DNA from 3 places in the Arthrobacter sp. NPDC058192 genome. Region 3 is predicted to be linked to each of the others. Evidence: riboswitches for the same ligand, from Rfam matches in the RefSeq annotation. Region 3 holds a riboswitch; each other region holds the start of a gene.
What was found. A riboswitch is a leader RNA that binds a small molecule or an ion and turns the genes downstream of it on or off. The one in region 3 is predicted to bind thiamine pyrophosphate.

Region 1 (5,266 bases), on a different contig from region 3:
CGTCCGGTCCATGACCCCGCATGAGCGCGTGGCTCCCAAGATCATCAACGGCTCGCGCCGGGCCCGCATTGCCCGCGGTTCCGGTGTGCACGTCTCCGAGGTTAACGGGCTGCTGGAGCGTTTTGCCCAGGCCCAGAAGATGATGAAGAAGATGGCCGCCGGCGGCGGCATGCCCGGTATGCCGGGAATGCCGGGCATGAACGGCGGCGGTGCCCGCAAGGGCGGCAAGTCCGCGCCGAAGAAGAAGGCCCGTTCCGGCAACCCCGCCAAGGCGGCGCAGGAACTGCGCGACGCCGAGGCCCGGCGCGCGGCCGGCGCCAAGGCCCTGCCCACCGGAGCGTCGTTCGGCCAGCAGGGGGGCGACTTCGATCCGTCCCAGCTGAATCTGCCCAAGGGCTTCGATAAGTTCCTCGGCGGCAGCAAGTAGCTACCACTGGCCGGTGCCGCCGGGGCTGTGTCGCCGGCGGCTCCGGCGCTCCGGTGCCATAGGGTTAGACCATGTTCAAGCAGCGCGTAGTCTTCGTCCACGGGGACGGCAGCTTCGGCGCCGCCGCGTGGCCGAAACAGCACGGTATGGCGCTGGACTACGACGCGCTGTTCCTGCGGCGGCACGGGTTTGACCCGGTGGCCGAACCGCTCGAATCCAGCTTTTCCGCCGACGCCGCGATTGTGCTCGGATCGCTGGCCGATGACGGCCGCGGCGAGGCCGGCGGCCATGTGGTGGCCCATTCCCAGGGTGCCATCTCCGCCATGATGGCCGCGGTGGAGCGGCCGGACCTCGTCCAGTCCCTGACCCTGGTGGAACCGGCCTGCCTGTCCCTGACCGCGGAGCTGCCGGCCACCGCCGCGCACCGGGCACTGATGCAGCCGCTCTACGACGTCCGGCACAGCCTCAGCGATGACGACTTCCAGCGGGAGTTCATCCGCCGGGCCTTCGCCGCCGACGCCCCGGGGGCCACGACGCCGGAAGCCCTCCGGTCGGCGCGCCGGCTCCGGCTGCAGGCGCCGCCTTGGGAGGCCCCCTTGCAGATCGTGCCGGGCGTGCCGACGCTGGTGCTCACCGGCGGCTGGGAACCGCTGTACGAGGAAATCGCCGGCTACCTCCGCGAGACCGGGGCGCTGCACCGCACCGCCCCGGGTGGGCACCGGCCCCAGGACTCAACCGAAGGGGACCGGGCCATCCGGTCATTCATCGCCGAGGTCAGCCGGCACCGCCACGCGCGGGCGTCTTAAGGGCCGCTGGCGTCTTAGGGGCCGCCCAGTTGGCCGCGGCGGCGGGCCGGCCGGCCGGGGCGGCGGGCCGGCCGGCCGGGGCGGCGGGCCGCCGTGGGCCGCTATGCCGGGCCGCCTACGGTTGGCTGCGGAAGGTAGACCTTTCCGCCCGAAGCCAGGAACTCGTTGCTCTTGGCCTGCATTCCGGCCGCCACCGCCGCGAGGGCCGCCTGTGAGTCGGCGGAACCGTATTCCTTCCGGATGTCCTGACTGATCCGCATGGAGCAAAACTTCGGTCCGCACATCGAGCAGAAGTGCGCGGTCTTGGCCGGCTCCGCGGGCAGCGTTTCGTCGTGGAACGCCGCGGCAGTGACCGGGTCCAGGGACAACGCGAACTGGTCCCGCCAGCGGAACTCAAACCTTGCCTTGGACAGGGCGTCGTCGCGTTCGTGCGCGCCCGGATGGCCCTTGGCCAGGTCGGCGGCGTGGGCGGCGATTTTGTAGGTGATCACGCCGGTCTTCACATCGTCCTTGTTCGGCAGCCCCAAGTGTTCCTTGGGCGTGACGTAGCACAGCATGGCGGTGCCGTAACGGGCGATCTCCGTCGCCCCGATGGCCGAGGTGATGTGGTCATAGCCCGGCGCGACGTCGGTGACCAGCGGCCCCAGCGTGTAGAAGGGCGCGCCCTTGCAGAGTTCCTGTTGGCGCTCGACGTTCTCCCGGACGAGGTGGAAGGGCACGTGTCCCGGACCCTCCACCATCACCTGAACATCGAACTCCCAGGCTCGCTGCGTGAGCTCGGCCAGGGTATCGAGTTCGGCGAACTGCGCGGCGTCGTTGGCGTCCGCCGTCGACCCCGGCCGCAGCCCGTCGCCGAGGGAAAATGCGACGTCGTAGCGGGCGAAAATTTCACAGAGCTCGTCGAAGTGGGTGTACAGGAAGTTCTCCTGATGGTGCGCCAGGCACCATCCGGCCATGATGGAACCGCCGCGGGACACGATGCCGGTGACCCGGTTGGCCGTCAGGGGAACGTAGCGCAGCAGCACCCCGGCGTGGATGGTCATGTAGTCCACGCCCTGCTCGCATTGTTCGATCACGGTGTCCCGGAAGATCTCCCAGGTCAGGGCGTTCGCTTCGCCGTTGACCTTCTCCAGCGCCTGGTAGATCGGGACCGTGCCGATGGGGACGGGGGAGTTGCGGATGATCCACTCGCGGGTCGTGTGGATGTCGTCCCCGGTCGAGAGATCCATCACCGTGTCCGCACCCCATTGGGTGGCCCACTGAAGTTTGTCGACCTCCTCGGCGACGGAGCTGGTCACCGCGGAGTTGCCGATATTGGCGTTGATCTTTACCAGGAAGGCCTTGCCAATGATCATCGGTTCGGACTCGGGGTGGTTGACGTTGTTGGGAATGATTGCCCGGCCGGCTGCCACCTCGCTGCGGACGAGTTCGACGTCGCAGTTCTCGCGCAGCGCCACGAACCGCATCTCCTGGGTGATGACCCCGTCCCGCGCATAGCGCATCTGGGTCACGGTGCGGCCCCCGACGGCGCGGCGCGGGACCGGGCGCCCGCCCCGCCATTCGGCCGACGCCGCACCTCGGCGCACCGCCGACTTGCCGTCGTCGAGCAGGTCCCTGGCCCGGCCATCGTACGGCTCCGTGTCGGCCCTCGCCTCAATCCAAGGGGCGCGGAACGGCTTCAGCCCGCGGAGCGGGTCACTGCCCGGTCCGGCCGTACGGTAGACCCGGAACGGCGGGTTTTCCACGCCGCCCGGAGAGGGTTCCAAGGCAATTTCGGTCACCGGGACGCGGAGGCCGTGTTTCGGGTCCGTCGTGAAGGCCAGCGAGTGGGACTTCAGCGCCTGTGTGGGGGCCGCAGGCTCATTTTGGACAGGGCTGTGCTCATTTTGGGCACGGCTGTGCTGTGTTTCTGTGGTGCTCAAAGGATTACTCACTTCCTTCGCCGGCATTACCCGGACAGGTTCAACGGTCGCAGGCTGCGTCAGCCCGATCTCAGCCCCTGCAGGGGCACCCGTGTGGTCGTAGACGAAGCTACCACGTGTCCGGGCGCCGGCAAGCGAGTGTGACGGGGACGCCAGGCCCGACACGGGGCTAGGCTGGGTGCCATGACCGGCATCATCGAATTCACCGGCCCCGTCCTCACCGGACCCGACACGGAACGGCGCGGCCTCTGGTCCGTCGGCGGGAGGCTGACTTTCCGCCGGCCCTCCGCCGCGCCGGACCACGTGCTGGACGGCTGGGTCATCCCCGGCCTGGTGGACGCGCACTGCCATATCGGACTCGGCCCCGGCGGGGATGTCCCGGAGGATGTTGCGGAATCCCAGGCCTTGGCGGACCGGGACGCCGGAACGCTGCTGGTCCGCGACGCCGGCGCCGTCCACGACACCCGCTGGCTCCAGCACCGGGCCGATCTGCCGCGGATCATCCGTGCCGGCCGGCACATCGCCAGGACCCGGCGCTACCTGCGGGGCCTCGCCGTCGAGGTGGAACCGGACGGGCTTGTCGAGGCGGTGCGGAAGCAGGCCCGGGCGGGGGACGGCTGGGTCAAACTCGTGGGGGACTGGATCGACCGCGACGCCGGCGACCTCGCCGCCAGCTTTCCCGCCGCGACCGTCAGGGAAGCCGTCCGGGCCGCCCACGATGAAGGGGCGCGGGTCACCGCGCACTGCTTCGCCGAAGACACGCTGGATGACATGCTCGACGCCGGAATCGACTGCATCGAGCACGGCACCGGCCTGCTGCCCCGGCACCTGCCGCGCTTCGTGGAACAAAGCGTGCCGGTTGTCCCCACCCTGATCAATATCGCCACCTTCCCGGACATCGCCGCGCGGGCGGAGGCCAAGTTCCCCCGCTACGCCGCGCACATGCGCTCGCTGTGGGAGCGCAGGGCGGAGCGGATCCTCGAAGCCCACGAGGCCGGGGTGGCCATTTATGCCGGTACTGACGCCGGCAGCGTGATCAGCCACGGCCGGATAGTGGATGAGATCCAGTCGCTGCACGCCGCGGGCCTGCCGGCCGCCGCCGCCCTCGACGCCGCCAGCTGGTCCGCGAGGGCGTGGCTTGGTGCGGACGGCATCGCCGAAGGGGCCAGCGCGGATGTCCTGGTGTGCACAGAGGACCCCCGCCGGCACCTTGGCACCCTCGGGGGACCACGGCACAGCGTGCTGCGCGGGCGGCTCCTCCATTAGGAATAAATTGAAGCTTCAAGTAATTTAAGTGTATGTGAAGGTCGCCGAACCCGGCGGCCCCAGAACCCTTGGAGAGTTTCGATGACCGCAGAAGCCAGCACCCAGGATCTCCTTCCTGCCGCACTCACTATGGGCACCGTGATGCTCAAGGTGGGCGACATGAAGCTCATGACCGATTACTACCAGCGCGCCCTCGGCCTGGATATTGTGGCTGAACAGGACGGCGGGCTCTACCTCGGGCGCCAGCAGAAGCCCCTGGTCCACCTGGCGCCCGCGCCTGGCCTGAACATTCCTTCCCGCGGCGAAGCCGGGCTCTTCCACACCGCCCTCCTCTTCGAGGACCAGAACTCCCTGGCGGCCACCATTGCCAGTGCCGCCCAGTATGAGCCCCAGTCCTTCACGGGCAGCGCCGACCACCTGGTCAGCGAGGCCTTCTACTTCAACGACCCCGAAGGCAACGGCATCGAGCTGTACTGGGACCGGCCCCGGGACGCCTGGTCCTGGGAAGGCAAGAACGTTGTCATGGACAGCCTGGCCCTGCCGCCGCAGCGCTACCTGCAGCGGCACCTGACCGAAGAGTCGGTCGCCGGGCAGCGGAACGCAGCTGCCGGCGTCGGGCACGTCCACCTGCAGGTCGGCGACGTACAGTCCGCGCATGACTTCTATGTCGGCACGCTCGGATTCGAAAAGACGGCGGGCTGGCACGGTCAGGCGCTGTTCGTCTCGGCCGGCGGCTACCACCACCACATGGCCATGAACGTTTGGAACAGCCGCGGCGCGGGTCCCCGGCGCGACACACTGGGCCTGGGTGAGGTGCTCATCGAGGTGCCGTCCGGGGACGACGT
Region 2 (5,266 bases), on a different contig from region 3:
AGGAGCAGTGCGGGCAGCTCAATGGTGCTGCCGGCTCCACCGGCGACGCGGTTCAGGGTAACGAAGTCTCCAACGGAAACCTTCTCTTGGCGGCCGCCTGCGCGGACAATCGCGTACACCACTTGGGGGACTCACTTCTCTCGACGTTTATTACTAGATTTGCGTGCGGAACCTGGGGCCAAAGTGTTTGGACCGGCTCACGCTGTGCCTCAACGCCGGTGGGCTCCCCGGGGGAACCCATGAGCTATCCCCGGAACATATCCAGTTGGAATTCCAAGCGGACAGCTCTCGGGGTCATAACCCAAGTGTTGGCGTAAGCACCGAAGATCTAGAATACGCTAATTTCGCCTTCGGCCGCAAATGAGGCTGGTTCCGGCGGGTAGTCCGTGATAGGCGCCACAACGTGTTCGATGTTGTCTTGGTGTTGTGGCGCTGCAACGACTTCCGGAACCGTGCCCCACCATCCTACCGGCTGCGGCGGCCACCGGGGTCAGGCGTACAGCCTCGGCGCGTCGAAGAAGTCCACTTCGTAGCGCGAGGACTGCCGGAAGGCCAGGGCCATGGCCTTCCGTTCCCCGGCGGAGGCCTGCCGGGCCGCCGCGTCCGTGTACGCGATGGCCTGCCGGGTGGCGGCGGCGAACTCCTCGTCGGCGTACGTCCGCAGCCACCCGGCGTAGGGGTGGGTCCCGGGGGCGCCGTTGGCCAGGAACTCCCGGTGCAGGGTGGAGCCGACTTCGGCGTAGAGCCAGAAGCACGGGAGGACCGCCGCCACGAGCGTCGCGTAGCTCCCCGATACCGAGGCGGCCAGCAGGTGATCCACGTACGATTTCGTGACCGGGCCCAGGGCGGCCGCTGCCGGGCGGGTGCTGAGCCAGGAACGGTGGAGCTCGGACTCAACCTCGAGGCACGTCTGTGCCGAGCGGGCCCAGAACAGCTGCTCCGCCTCGGTGGGGGCGATGGCGGCGGCACGGGCCAGGACCCGGGAGTAGCCGTTGAGGTAGATGGCGTCCTGGGCGAGGTAGTAGGCGAACTCATGTTCGGCCAGCGTGCCGTCGGCGAGTCGGCGGATAAAGTCCAGGGCATAGATGGCGTCGAGGTCTTCCGTGGCGCCCGCACGCAGGGCCGCGGCGAACTCGCCCTCCGCCGGGGCCTGGCCGGCCAGGGGGCCGCGCGCGCGGCCCTGCAGGTGGTGGAAATGATGGACCGGGCCGTTGCCGGTGCCGACGTCCAGGACCGAGGCTTCGCGCAGCGCGCCCAGCAACCACGGCTTGACCTCCCGCAGCGCCGCTTCCCAGTTCCCGACCCGGGCCTGCACCGTGGCCATGGCCGAGGACAACGAGCAGCCGGTGCCGTGGCTGTTGCGCGTGTCGATCCGCTCCCCCGGCACCACCACCGTCTCCTGGCCCAGCAGGCCCCCGGTATTGACCAGCGCGTCCGGGCAACCGGCCGCGGCGGCGCTCCCGGCGGCGCTCCCGGTGTCCGCCCCGCCGTCGTCCTGCAGCGGACCGCCGGGCTGGCCGCCCTCCAGGTGCCCGCCCTTTACCAGGACGGTGGTGCCGGCCTGGGCGGCCAGCCGCTTGCCCTGCGCCAGGGCTTCCGCCCAGTCCGCCGCGACCGGCTCCCGGAGCAGGATGGCCAGTTCAGACAGATTCGGCGTGATGAGATCCGCGAGCGGCAGCAGGGACGCCATGGCGGCCTCGGCCGATTCCTGCAGGAGCCGGTCGCCGCTGGTGGCGACCATCACCGGGTCCAGGACCACGACGGCGGGACGCACCTTGTCCAGCCAGGTGCGGACGGCGTCGATAACTGCCGCGTCGCCGAGCATGCCGATCTTGACGGCGTCGATGCCGATGTCGTCGCTGATGGCGTCCAGCTGCGCGGTGAGGAACGCTGCCGGCGGTACGTGCACGGCGCTCACGCCCTTGGTGTTCTGCGCGGTCAGGGCGGTGATGGCGGCCATGCCGTAACCGCCGTTCGCCGCGATGCTCTTCAGGTCGGCCTGGATCCCGGCCCCGCCGGACGGGTCGGAACCGGCGATGGCCAGCACCCGGGGAATACGGGTCGCCGCGGCCGGGGCCGGCTCCGGCGGCAGATCACTGGGCAAAAAATTACTCGGCAAGAACTCGGACGGATTCAACGCGGACAAGTCAGACATCCCTTCGCCGGTGCTAGCCGGACAGGTTCAACGGGTCTGGTCTCAGCCGGCCCGATGGTCGGCACCCCGTGTCAGTGCTCCAGCCTAGCCGCTGCGCCCGCACGCCCCTTTAACGGCGGAACGGGTCGGGGCCGGAGGGGCGTAGTGTTACGCCCCTCGGCCCCGACCCGCTACCCCACCAGTGGCGGAGGGGAACAGTCAGCCGGGATTCAGCCGAGGACTAGAGCTCCGACGCCGGCACGCCGACGCCGAGGATGATCGGGGCGTTGCCGGTCGGAACCGCGGCAGGCGCGGCCGGGGCCTTGGCCTCGTGAACCGAACCGGCCGCCGCCGGCGCGGCTGCCTCGCGATGCTCCACGGACGTCTCGTTGGCTGCCCCCTGGGCACGGCTGGCGCTCCGGTTGCGGCGCCCGCGGCGGCCACGGGACGTCGCGTCGGCCGCCCGGGGCTCAGGCGCCTCAGTACGGACCGCTGCGGCTGATCCGGCAGAACCGGGTGCCTCGGCCTGCGGCGCGGCGGCGGCCTGTCCCTGCTCCTGTCCCTGCTCCTGCTTTTGGGCCTCGCCCTCGCCCTCGCCGAGGTTGGCGAAGGCTTCGGCCAGCAGGTCCAGGGTCAGTGCCGGGGCCGGCGCGTCCTCGGCGTGCTCGACGTACGGAAGGGCCACCTGCTCGCCGCCAAAGGTCAGGACGGCCGCGGGACGGCCGGCTGCTTCCTCGGTGGCCGCGAGCTGGGCGACAGCTTCGACGGCCTCGGCCGCGGCCTGGCGCACCCCGGCGTCGCTGGCAGTGGCTGCCTCGCCGTCGTGCAGGTGGGCGGCGTGCGCCGCGGCGGCGATGTTCGCCAGGGCGGTGCGGGTCGCCTCAGCCTTGGCGTGGCGCTCGGCCTCGGTCGGCTCCGGATGGACGGCTGCCGGTGCCGAAGTCGCGGACTCCGTGCCCTGGCCTCCCCTGCCGCGGCGGCGGCTCTTGCGTTCGGTCCGGGCGGCCGGCTGGGCCTCGGTGCGCGGCACGTAGTGCTCGGCCGCAACGGTGTTGGCGCGGCGGTGCTCCACGGGTTCGTCGTGGGTGACGATTCCGCGGCCCGCGCAGGCCTCACACTGCTCGCCGAAGACTTCCAGCAGCCCGGTGCCCATCCGCTTGCGGGTCATCTGGACCAGGCCCAGCGAGGTCACTTCAGCCACCTGGTGCTTGGTGCGGTCCCGGCCCAGGCACTCCACCATGCGGCGCAGCACGAGGTCGCGGTTGGATTCGAGCACCATGTCGATGAAGTCGATGACGATGATGCCGCCGATATCGCGCAGCCTCAGCTGCCGGACGACTTCCTCGGCCGCCTCGAGGTTGTTCTTGGTGACGGTTTCCTCGAGGTTGCCGCCGGAACCGGTGAACTTGCCGGTATTGACGTCCACCACTGTCATGGCTTCGGTGCGGTCGATCACGAGGGAACCGCCCGAGGGCAGGAAAACCTTCCGGTCCAGGGCTTTGTGGATCTGCTCATCGATGCGCCAGGCAGCGAAGATGTCCGTGTCCTTGGTCCACTTCTCGAGCCGGCCCACCAGGTCCGGTGCGACGTACGTAACGTAGGCCTCGATGGTGTCCCAGGCTTCCTCGCCGGAAACGATCAGCTTGGAGAAGTCCTCATTGAAGACGTCGCGGACCACCTTGATGGTCAGGTCCGGTTCGCCGTAGAGCAGCTCCGGGGCAAGGATCTTCGTGGACGTCGACTGGCTCTCGATGCCTTCCCACTGCGCGCGCAGGCGGTTGATGTCGTGGGTCAGCTCCTCCTCGGACGCTCCTTCGGCCGCGGTGCGGACAATGACGCCCGCGTCTTCGGGCAGGCGGTCCTTGAGGATCCGCTTAAGGCGGTTGCGTTCGACGTCGGGCAGCTTGCGTGAGATGCCGGTCATGGAACCGCCGGGCACGTACACGAGGTAGCGTCCGGGCAGCGAGATCTGGCTGGTGAGGCGGGCGCCCTTGTGGCCAACCGGGTCCTTCGTGACCTGGACCAGCACGGAGTCGCCGGACTTGAGCGCGTTTTCGATCCGGCGCTGCTTGCCTTCGAGGTTGACGGCGTCCCAGTTCACTTCGCCGGCGTAGAGGACGGCATTGCGGCCGCGTCCGATGTCAACGAAGGCGGCTTCCATGGAGGGCAGCACGTTTTGGACCTTGCCCAGGTAGACGTTGCCGATCAGTGAATCCTGCTGGGTCTTTGAGACGAAGTGCTCCGCCAGGACGCCGTCTTCAAGGACGCCGATCTGGATTCTGTCGTCGCGCTGGCGGACGATCATCTGCCGGTCGACGGATTCGCGGCGGGCCAGGAACTCCGCCTCGGTGATGACGGTGCGGCGGCGGCCGGTGTCGCGGGACTCGCGGCGGCGCTGCTTCTTGGCTTCCAGGCGCGTGGAACCCTTGACGGAGGCGACGCGGTTGTTGACCGGGGCTTCGCTGGCCGCCCGGGGCGCGCGTACGCGGGTGACCGTGTTGGGCGGGTCGTCGTCTCCCCCGCCTGTCAGTTCCATGTCCTGGTCGCCGCGGCGGCGGCGGCGACGGCGGCGCGAGGTCACGCCGTCTTCGAGCACGCCTTCGTGGTCTTCGTCGCCCTCTTCGTCGGGGCCTTCCACGTCCGTGTCCGACTCGGCAGCGGTGCGGGTGCGCCCGCGCCGGCCGCGGCTGCGGCGGCGGCGGCGGCTGCCGGCGTCCTCGTCTTCCTCGCCCTCTTCGACGTCGGGTTCCGCCGGTGCTGCGGCGGGTACCGAACGCACCACCGTGCTGAGGTCGGGGGCCTGGAAGATGACGGAGGTGAGGGCACCGGGTTCCAGGAAAAGCGACGCGGCCCGGTTGTCCGGCTTGCTTTCCGGTTCCTCGGTTTGCGCCTGTGCGGGCTGGGCCTCCGGCGTTGCGGTCGGCGCAGCAACTGGCATTTCTCCGGCGGCCGCGGTTACCTCAGCGGCTGCCGTTTCGGCGGGCGCCTCTTCGGCTGCTGCGACTTCGGCGGGAGTTTCGTCGGCTGTTGCCACTTCGGCGGGGACTGCCGCCGCTGCGGGGACGTCGTCGACCTTCGGGGCTGCCTTGGCCCGGCTGGCGCGGCGCCGTACCGGCTTCTCGGCGGCCGGCT
Region 3 (5,266 bases):
CCGCTGGCCTATGCCCTGGTGATTGGGGGCGTGCTGACGAGCCTGCTGACCCTGCTTGCGGTCGCCCGGGTCTGGAACCGGGCGTTCTGGCGCAAGCCCAGCGACGCCGAACACCCCGATCCTGTGCTCCTGGCGGCTCCGGAGGACTCCGCCACCGGAGACCGGGCCGGCAGGACGAACGTGACCCTGCTGCCGCGCACCATGGTCGGTTCCACGCTGGGCCTGGTGGTCTTTGGCGTGGCCCTGACGGTCTTCGCCGGGCCGTTCTTCCGGGTGGCCGACCAGTCCGCCCAGCAGATGCTGGAGCGGTCCCCGTACATCCAGGCCGTGCTGGGCGGGAATGCTCCCGTGCCGCCGGCGGCGCTGCCGGGGCAGCAGGGAGGCGGGAAATGAGCCGGAAACGGATCTCCCTGCGCCAAGAGCTGCCGCTGCTGGTGTGGCTCGTCTTTGTGTGGGGCGCCCTGTGGCAGGACTTCAGCCCGGGCAATCTCCTCTTCGGTGCCCTGATCGCCGTGCTCGTGGCGCGCCTCTTGTACCTGCCCCCGGTGGAACTTGGCGGCCGCTTCAACGTACTCCGGGCGGTCCCCTTCGCCCTGGTCTTCATCGGAAAAGTCGCCGTGGCGAGCTTCCAGGTCCTCTACCTTGCTGTCGCCCGCGGGCCGAACGTCATCAGCGCTATCGTCGCCGTGCCGTTGCGGAGCCACTCCGATCTCCTCGTAACCGCCACCGGGCATGTGCTCTCGCTGATTCCCGGCTCCCTCGTGGTGGAGGTGGACAGGTCCACGTCCACCCTCTACATCCACGCCATCAACGTCCGCAACGCCCAGGACGCGGCCAAGCTGCGCAAGGAGGTCCGGGACACCGAAGCCGGGCTGATCAGGATCATGGGAACCAAAGAGGAACTTTCCGCGCTCACACAGGAGGCCGCCGGATGATGCAGACAGTCCTGGCGGTGACCGCCGTCGTCCTCTCCCTGGCCGCCGCGGGGGCGATCGTCCGGATCGCGCGGGGCCCCTCGCTGCTGGACCGGGTCTTGGCCGCGGACGTGCTGCTGGCCATCTTCGGGGCGGCATTGTGCGTCGACATGGCCGTTAACCGCCACCTGAACAACCTGATGCTGGTGGTGGCGATGTCCCTCATCGGCTTTGTCGGTTCCGTCACTGTGGCCCGGTTCGTGGCCGACCGGAGAGGTAATGCCCGTGAATCCTGACGCAGTAATCGACGCGGTTTCCGCCGTTTTCATGGTGACCGGGGCGCTGATGTCCCTCGGCGCCGCGATCGGGCTGCTGCGGTTCCCGGACCTCATGAGCAGGATGCACGCCGCCACGAAGCCGCAGGTCCTCGGCCTGTTCCTGCTGCTGGCCGCCCTTGGCCTGCAGATGCGCACCTGGTGGGTGTGGCCCGTGCTGGTGGTGGCCTGGCTCTTCCAGCTGCTCACCGTCCCCGTGTCGGCCCACATGGTGGGACGCGCCGGCTACCGGACCAAACACCTGCACCCGGAACTGTTGAGCTCCGACGAGCTCGAGGCCGTGGTCCAGCAGGCGGCGGCCAAGCGCGGGCCGGACGAAGGCGCCGGATCCGCCTAGACGATGTCCTGGGTCTTGGCGAAACGCGTGATGGCACGCTGGGTGCCGCGGTTCGCAAGCACCTGGATGATGGCGCTGACCGCGGCCGAGATCAAGGCGAACGTCAGGGCTTCGCGCAGCGTGGTGGGGACGTCGTCGTCGCCCTTGGGCGGCTTGCTGCCCGTCGACTTTTCCCAGAGGGTGTCCACCAGTTTGGTGCCGGCGAAGCCGGCGATGAGGCTGACGCCGGTGCCGAGCAGCTTGATGAGGATGTTCATTCTTAGGTCTCCTTGGGGCGCGGGACTGGGCTTCCCCTAGCCTAGCTGGCCAGACGGCGGGTCCAGTGCATTGCCGGAGCGGACGTGCACGCCAGGACGGCCGGGTGCCCGGGTCGAGGGTTAAGGGGTGGTGCTTTCCGGGGTGAGGACCAGCCGGAGCGCCTCCACCACCAGCTCGTGGTCTGCCTTTTGCGGCAGCCCGGAGACGGTCACGACGGCGACGGCCCCCGTGCCGCGCACGTAGATGGGGAACGCCCCGCCGTGGGCGGCGAACTCCATCTGATCGAACCAGGCATTGTCCTCAATCCGGCCGCCAGCAGCGCGGGCGCGGAGCCCCACCAGCAGGGACGGGACCTCGTACCGCTGCGCAGTGCGCTTCTTGGCGTTGATCCAGCGCTCGTTGTCCGGTGTGGCGCCCTCCAGCGCCGCGTGGAAGAGCACCTGCTCGCCCTTGGTGATGTCGATGGCGATGGGCAGCGAGCGTTGCCGGCCCAGCTCGACAAGGAGGAGTCCGAGGTCCAGCGCGGTGTCCTTGTTGAACGAGGCGAACTGAAGCGCGTCGATCTCGGCCAGCACGCGGCCGATGAGCGCCGCGAGGGAGCCCGGCGGCTGCGGCTCGCTCGAGTCCGGGTCGTAGTCCCCGGAGGGGTTTGGCGTGGCTGGTGTGTGCGTCAAGATGATCCAGCTTTCCGGTGGGAACGAGGCCGCCTCTGGCGGGTCCGGGGGTCCGGCACGATGACTCTACCAAGCGGTTGTTCCCGGCAGCAGGGCACCCCGTCTGTGTCAAGGTGTACCGCTGAAATCCCGGCCGTTCGGGTGTAAACTGAGCCAGCCCACAAGGGCGAAATAATTACGACAGGGGAGCGCCGCCGTCGGGCGTCGCCGGAAAATCCGGGGACACCATTGGTGGGCGCTGAGAGTGCGGACAGCCGCAGACCCTCGAACCTGATCCGGTTAGTACCGGCGCAAGGGAGTCGAGTTCTCAGGGTGCGCGGAGGACGGCGAAAGCCGAGCCCGGCCGGAGCACCCTCCCCTCCTGTTCCTCAGGAGGACGACATGACAGATATTTCAGCACAGCATGATTCCACCAGCCGCTCATCCGCGCCGCGCAACTACAGCTGGCGCGTGGTGGACATTGTGGTGGCCGCCTTGATCGCCGTGGCCGGCGGCGTCATCTTCTGGGCCTGGTCCCAGGGCGCCAACCTGATTTCGACTCCGGTCAATGCGCTCTACCCGCCGCTGACCGGCCTCTACGCCGGCGGATGGATGATCCCGGCCGTGCTGGGCATGCTCATCATCCGCAAACCCGGGGCGGCGCTGTTCTGTGAATCCGTGGCAGCCACCGGTGAGCTGATCATGGGCTCGCAGTACGGCACCACGGTGCTGATCTCCGGTGTCCTGCAGGGTCTCGGCGCGGAACTGGTCTTCGCGGCCTTCCTCTACAAGAAATTCAACCTGCCGGTGTCGCTGCTGGCCGGCGCCGGAGCGGGCCTCTTCTGCGGCCTGAACGACTCCTTCCTGCCGTGGGGCTGGAACATCGCTTACGAAGCAGGGGACAAGCTCGCCTACATCATCTTCACCACCATCTCCGGCGCAGTGATAGCCGGCGGATTGTCGTGGCTCGCAACCCGCGGGCTGGCCAAAACCGGCGTGCTGGGCTCCTTCGCCTCCCGCAAGGCCGCCACGGAGCCCGTCTTCTCCTGAACCGTTCACGGAATCCTCTTCTGAAACCTGCAGACAACTCATGACATCTACAACGGGCGTCCGGCCCGCCGCCGTCTCGGCCCGCGGCTGGGGCTGGCGGCACGCCGGAAGGTCCCGGCCCGCGGTCAGCGGCCTGGACCTGGACATCCGGCCGGGGGAGCGGGTGCTCCTGCTGGGTCCCTCCGGCGCGGGCAAATCGACGCTGCTCCACGCCCTGGCGGGCGTGCTGGGGGACAACGCGGCCGGCGCCGCGGGAGCGGGCGGCGACGCCGAGGATTCTGACGAGACCGGAAGCCTGCTGATCGACGGCGCGCCGCCGCGTACGCAGCACGGCCGCGCCGGGCTTGTGCAGCAGGACCCGGAAACCCAGGTGGTGCTGTCCCGCCTCGGCGACGACGTCGCCTTCGGCGCGGAGAACCTCTGCGTCCCGGCCGCGCAGATCTGGCCGCGCGTGCGCGAGGCGCTCGACGACGTCGGGCTGGGCAGGCTGCCGCTGGACCACCCGACGTCGGCCCTCTCCGGCGGGCAAAAGCAGCGGCTGGCCTTGGCCGGGATCCTGGCGATGCGGCCGGGGCTGCTGCTGCTCGACGAGCCGACCGCCAACCTCGACCCCGCCGGCGTCCTGGAGGTCCGTGACGCCGTCGGGCGCTGCCTGGACAAGACCGGGGCCACCCTGGTGGTGGTGGAGCACCGCGTGGCGGTCTGGAAAGACCTCGTGGACCGGATCGTGGTGCTGCAGCCCGGGACCGCCACGGAATCCGCGGTGCTGATCGACGGGCCGCCGGAGCAGGTCCTGGCGGAGGCGCGGGACATGCTCATCCGTGCCGGAGTCTGGGTCCCCGGGTACGTGCCGCAGACCCGGCCCCGGACTGCCCCGGATGCTGCCGCCGGGCCGCTGCTGCTCGCGGCGGACGGCCTCGCCGTCTCCCGTGAGCGGCCGCGGCGGGCCGGGCTGCGAGAGCGCTTCCGCAGGATCCCGCCGCGGCCCGTGCAGTCCGGGATCCAGGCCCGGGTCCGCGCCGGCGAGGCCCTGACCATCACCGGGCAGAACGGCTCGGGGAAGTCCACCCTGGCGCTGACGCTGGCCGGTCTGCTGCCCCCCGCCGCCGGGACGGTATCTGCCGCGGCGGAGCTGGGCAGCCTCCTGGGCGATGGTGCCGGGACGGACCCGTACCGGTGGAAAGCCCAGCAGCTGATCGCCAGGATCGGAACCGTGTTCCAGGAGCCCGAGCACCAATTCGTCACCGGAAGGGTCCTGGACGAGCTCATGTTCGGCCCCCGGCATCTCGGCTACGGTGAAGAGCGCGTGGACGAGCTGCTGGAGCGGCTGCGGCTGACGGAGCTCGTAGAGGCCAACCCCTACACGCTCTCCGGCGGCGAAAAGCGGCGCCTGTCGGTGGCCACCGTGCTGGCCGCGCACCCGCAGGTGCTGGTCCTGGACGAGCCCACGTTCGGCCAGGACGCCAATACGTGGGCCGAACTCGCCTCGTTCCTTTCCGAGCTCCTCGACGCCGGCACCGCCGTCGTCTCCGTGACGCACGACGCCGAATTCAGTGCCGTCCTTGGCGGGACCGAGCTGCGCCTGGGCACCGGGAACGCAGCCGCCGGAACCGCAGAGGCCCCTGAACTCGGGCTGCCCGAGGCGGCGTCGCCGTGAGGGACGCGCTCAGCCTGCGCGGCAACCACGCACTGCTGACCCGCGCCAACCCGCTCGCCAAG

Region 1: linked by a shared signal. The riboswitch ahead of thiC (phosphomethylpyrimidine synthase ThiC) and the one ahead of ACFVVK_RS01900 (ECF transporter S component) in region 3 are both predicted to bind thiamine pyrophosphate.
Region 2: linked by a shared signal. The riboswitch ahead of ACFVVK_RS06005 (bifunctional hydroxymethylpyrimidine kinase/phosphomethylpyrimidine kinase) and the one ahead of ACFVVK_RS01900 (ECF transporter S component) in region 3 are both predicted to bind thiamine pyrophosphate.

Annotation. Positions count from the first base shown of each region.
Region 1 is NZ_JBHVVJ010000004.1:103,357-108,622, forward strand. Features, by position in the region: gene ffh (signal recognition particle protein) at 1-427, shown strand, start outside; gene ACFVVK_RS05540 (alpha/beta fold hydrolase) at 499-1,233, shown strand; gene thiC (phosphomethylpyrimidine synthase ThiC) at 1,335-3,182, opposite strand; TPP riboswitch at 3,151-3,258, opposite strand; gene ACFVVK_RS05550 (amidohydrolase family protein) at 3,339-4,421, shown strand; gene ACFVVK_RS05555 (VOC family protein) at 4,503-5,266, shown strand, end outside.
Region 2 is NZ_JBHVVJ010000004.1:199,477-204,742, reverse strand. Features, by position in the region: gene rplU (50S ribosomal protein L21) at 1-122, opposite strand, end outside; gene ACFVVK_RS06005 (bifunctional hydroxymethylpyrimidine kinase/phosphomethylpyrimidine kinase) at 491-2,155, opposite strand; TPP riboswitch at 2,138-2,234, opposite strand; gene ACFVVK_RS06000 (Rne/Rng family ribonuclease) at 2,376-5,266, opposite strand, start outside.
Region 3 is NZ_JBHVVJ010000001.1:399,033-404,298, reverse strand. Features, by position in the region: gene ACFVVK_RS01930 (Na+/H+ antiporter subunit D) at 1-393, shown strand, start outside; gene ACFVVK_RS01925 (Na+/H+ antiporter subunit E) at 390-935, shown strand; gene ACFVVK_RS01920 (monovalent cation/H+ antiporter complex subunit F) at 932-1,210, shown strand; gene mnhG (monovalent cation/H(+) antiporter subunit G) at 1,200-1,586, shown strand; gene ACFVVK_RS01910 (DUF4235 domain-containing protein) at 1,583-1,843, opposite strand; gene ACFVVK_RS01905 (heme-degrading domain-containing protein) at 1,964-2,518, opposite strand; TPP riboswitch at 2,691-2,833, shown strand; gene ACFVVK_RS01900 (ECF transporter S component) at 2,900-3,547, shown strand; gene ACFVVK_RS01895 (ABC transporter ATP-binding protein) at 3,588-5,204, shown strand; gene ACFVVK_RS01890 (energy-coupling factor transporter transmembrane component T family protein) at 5,201-5,266, shown strand, end outside.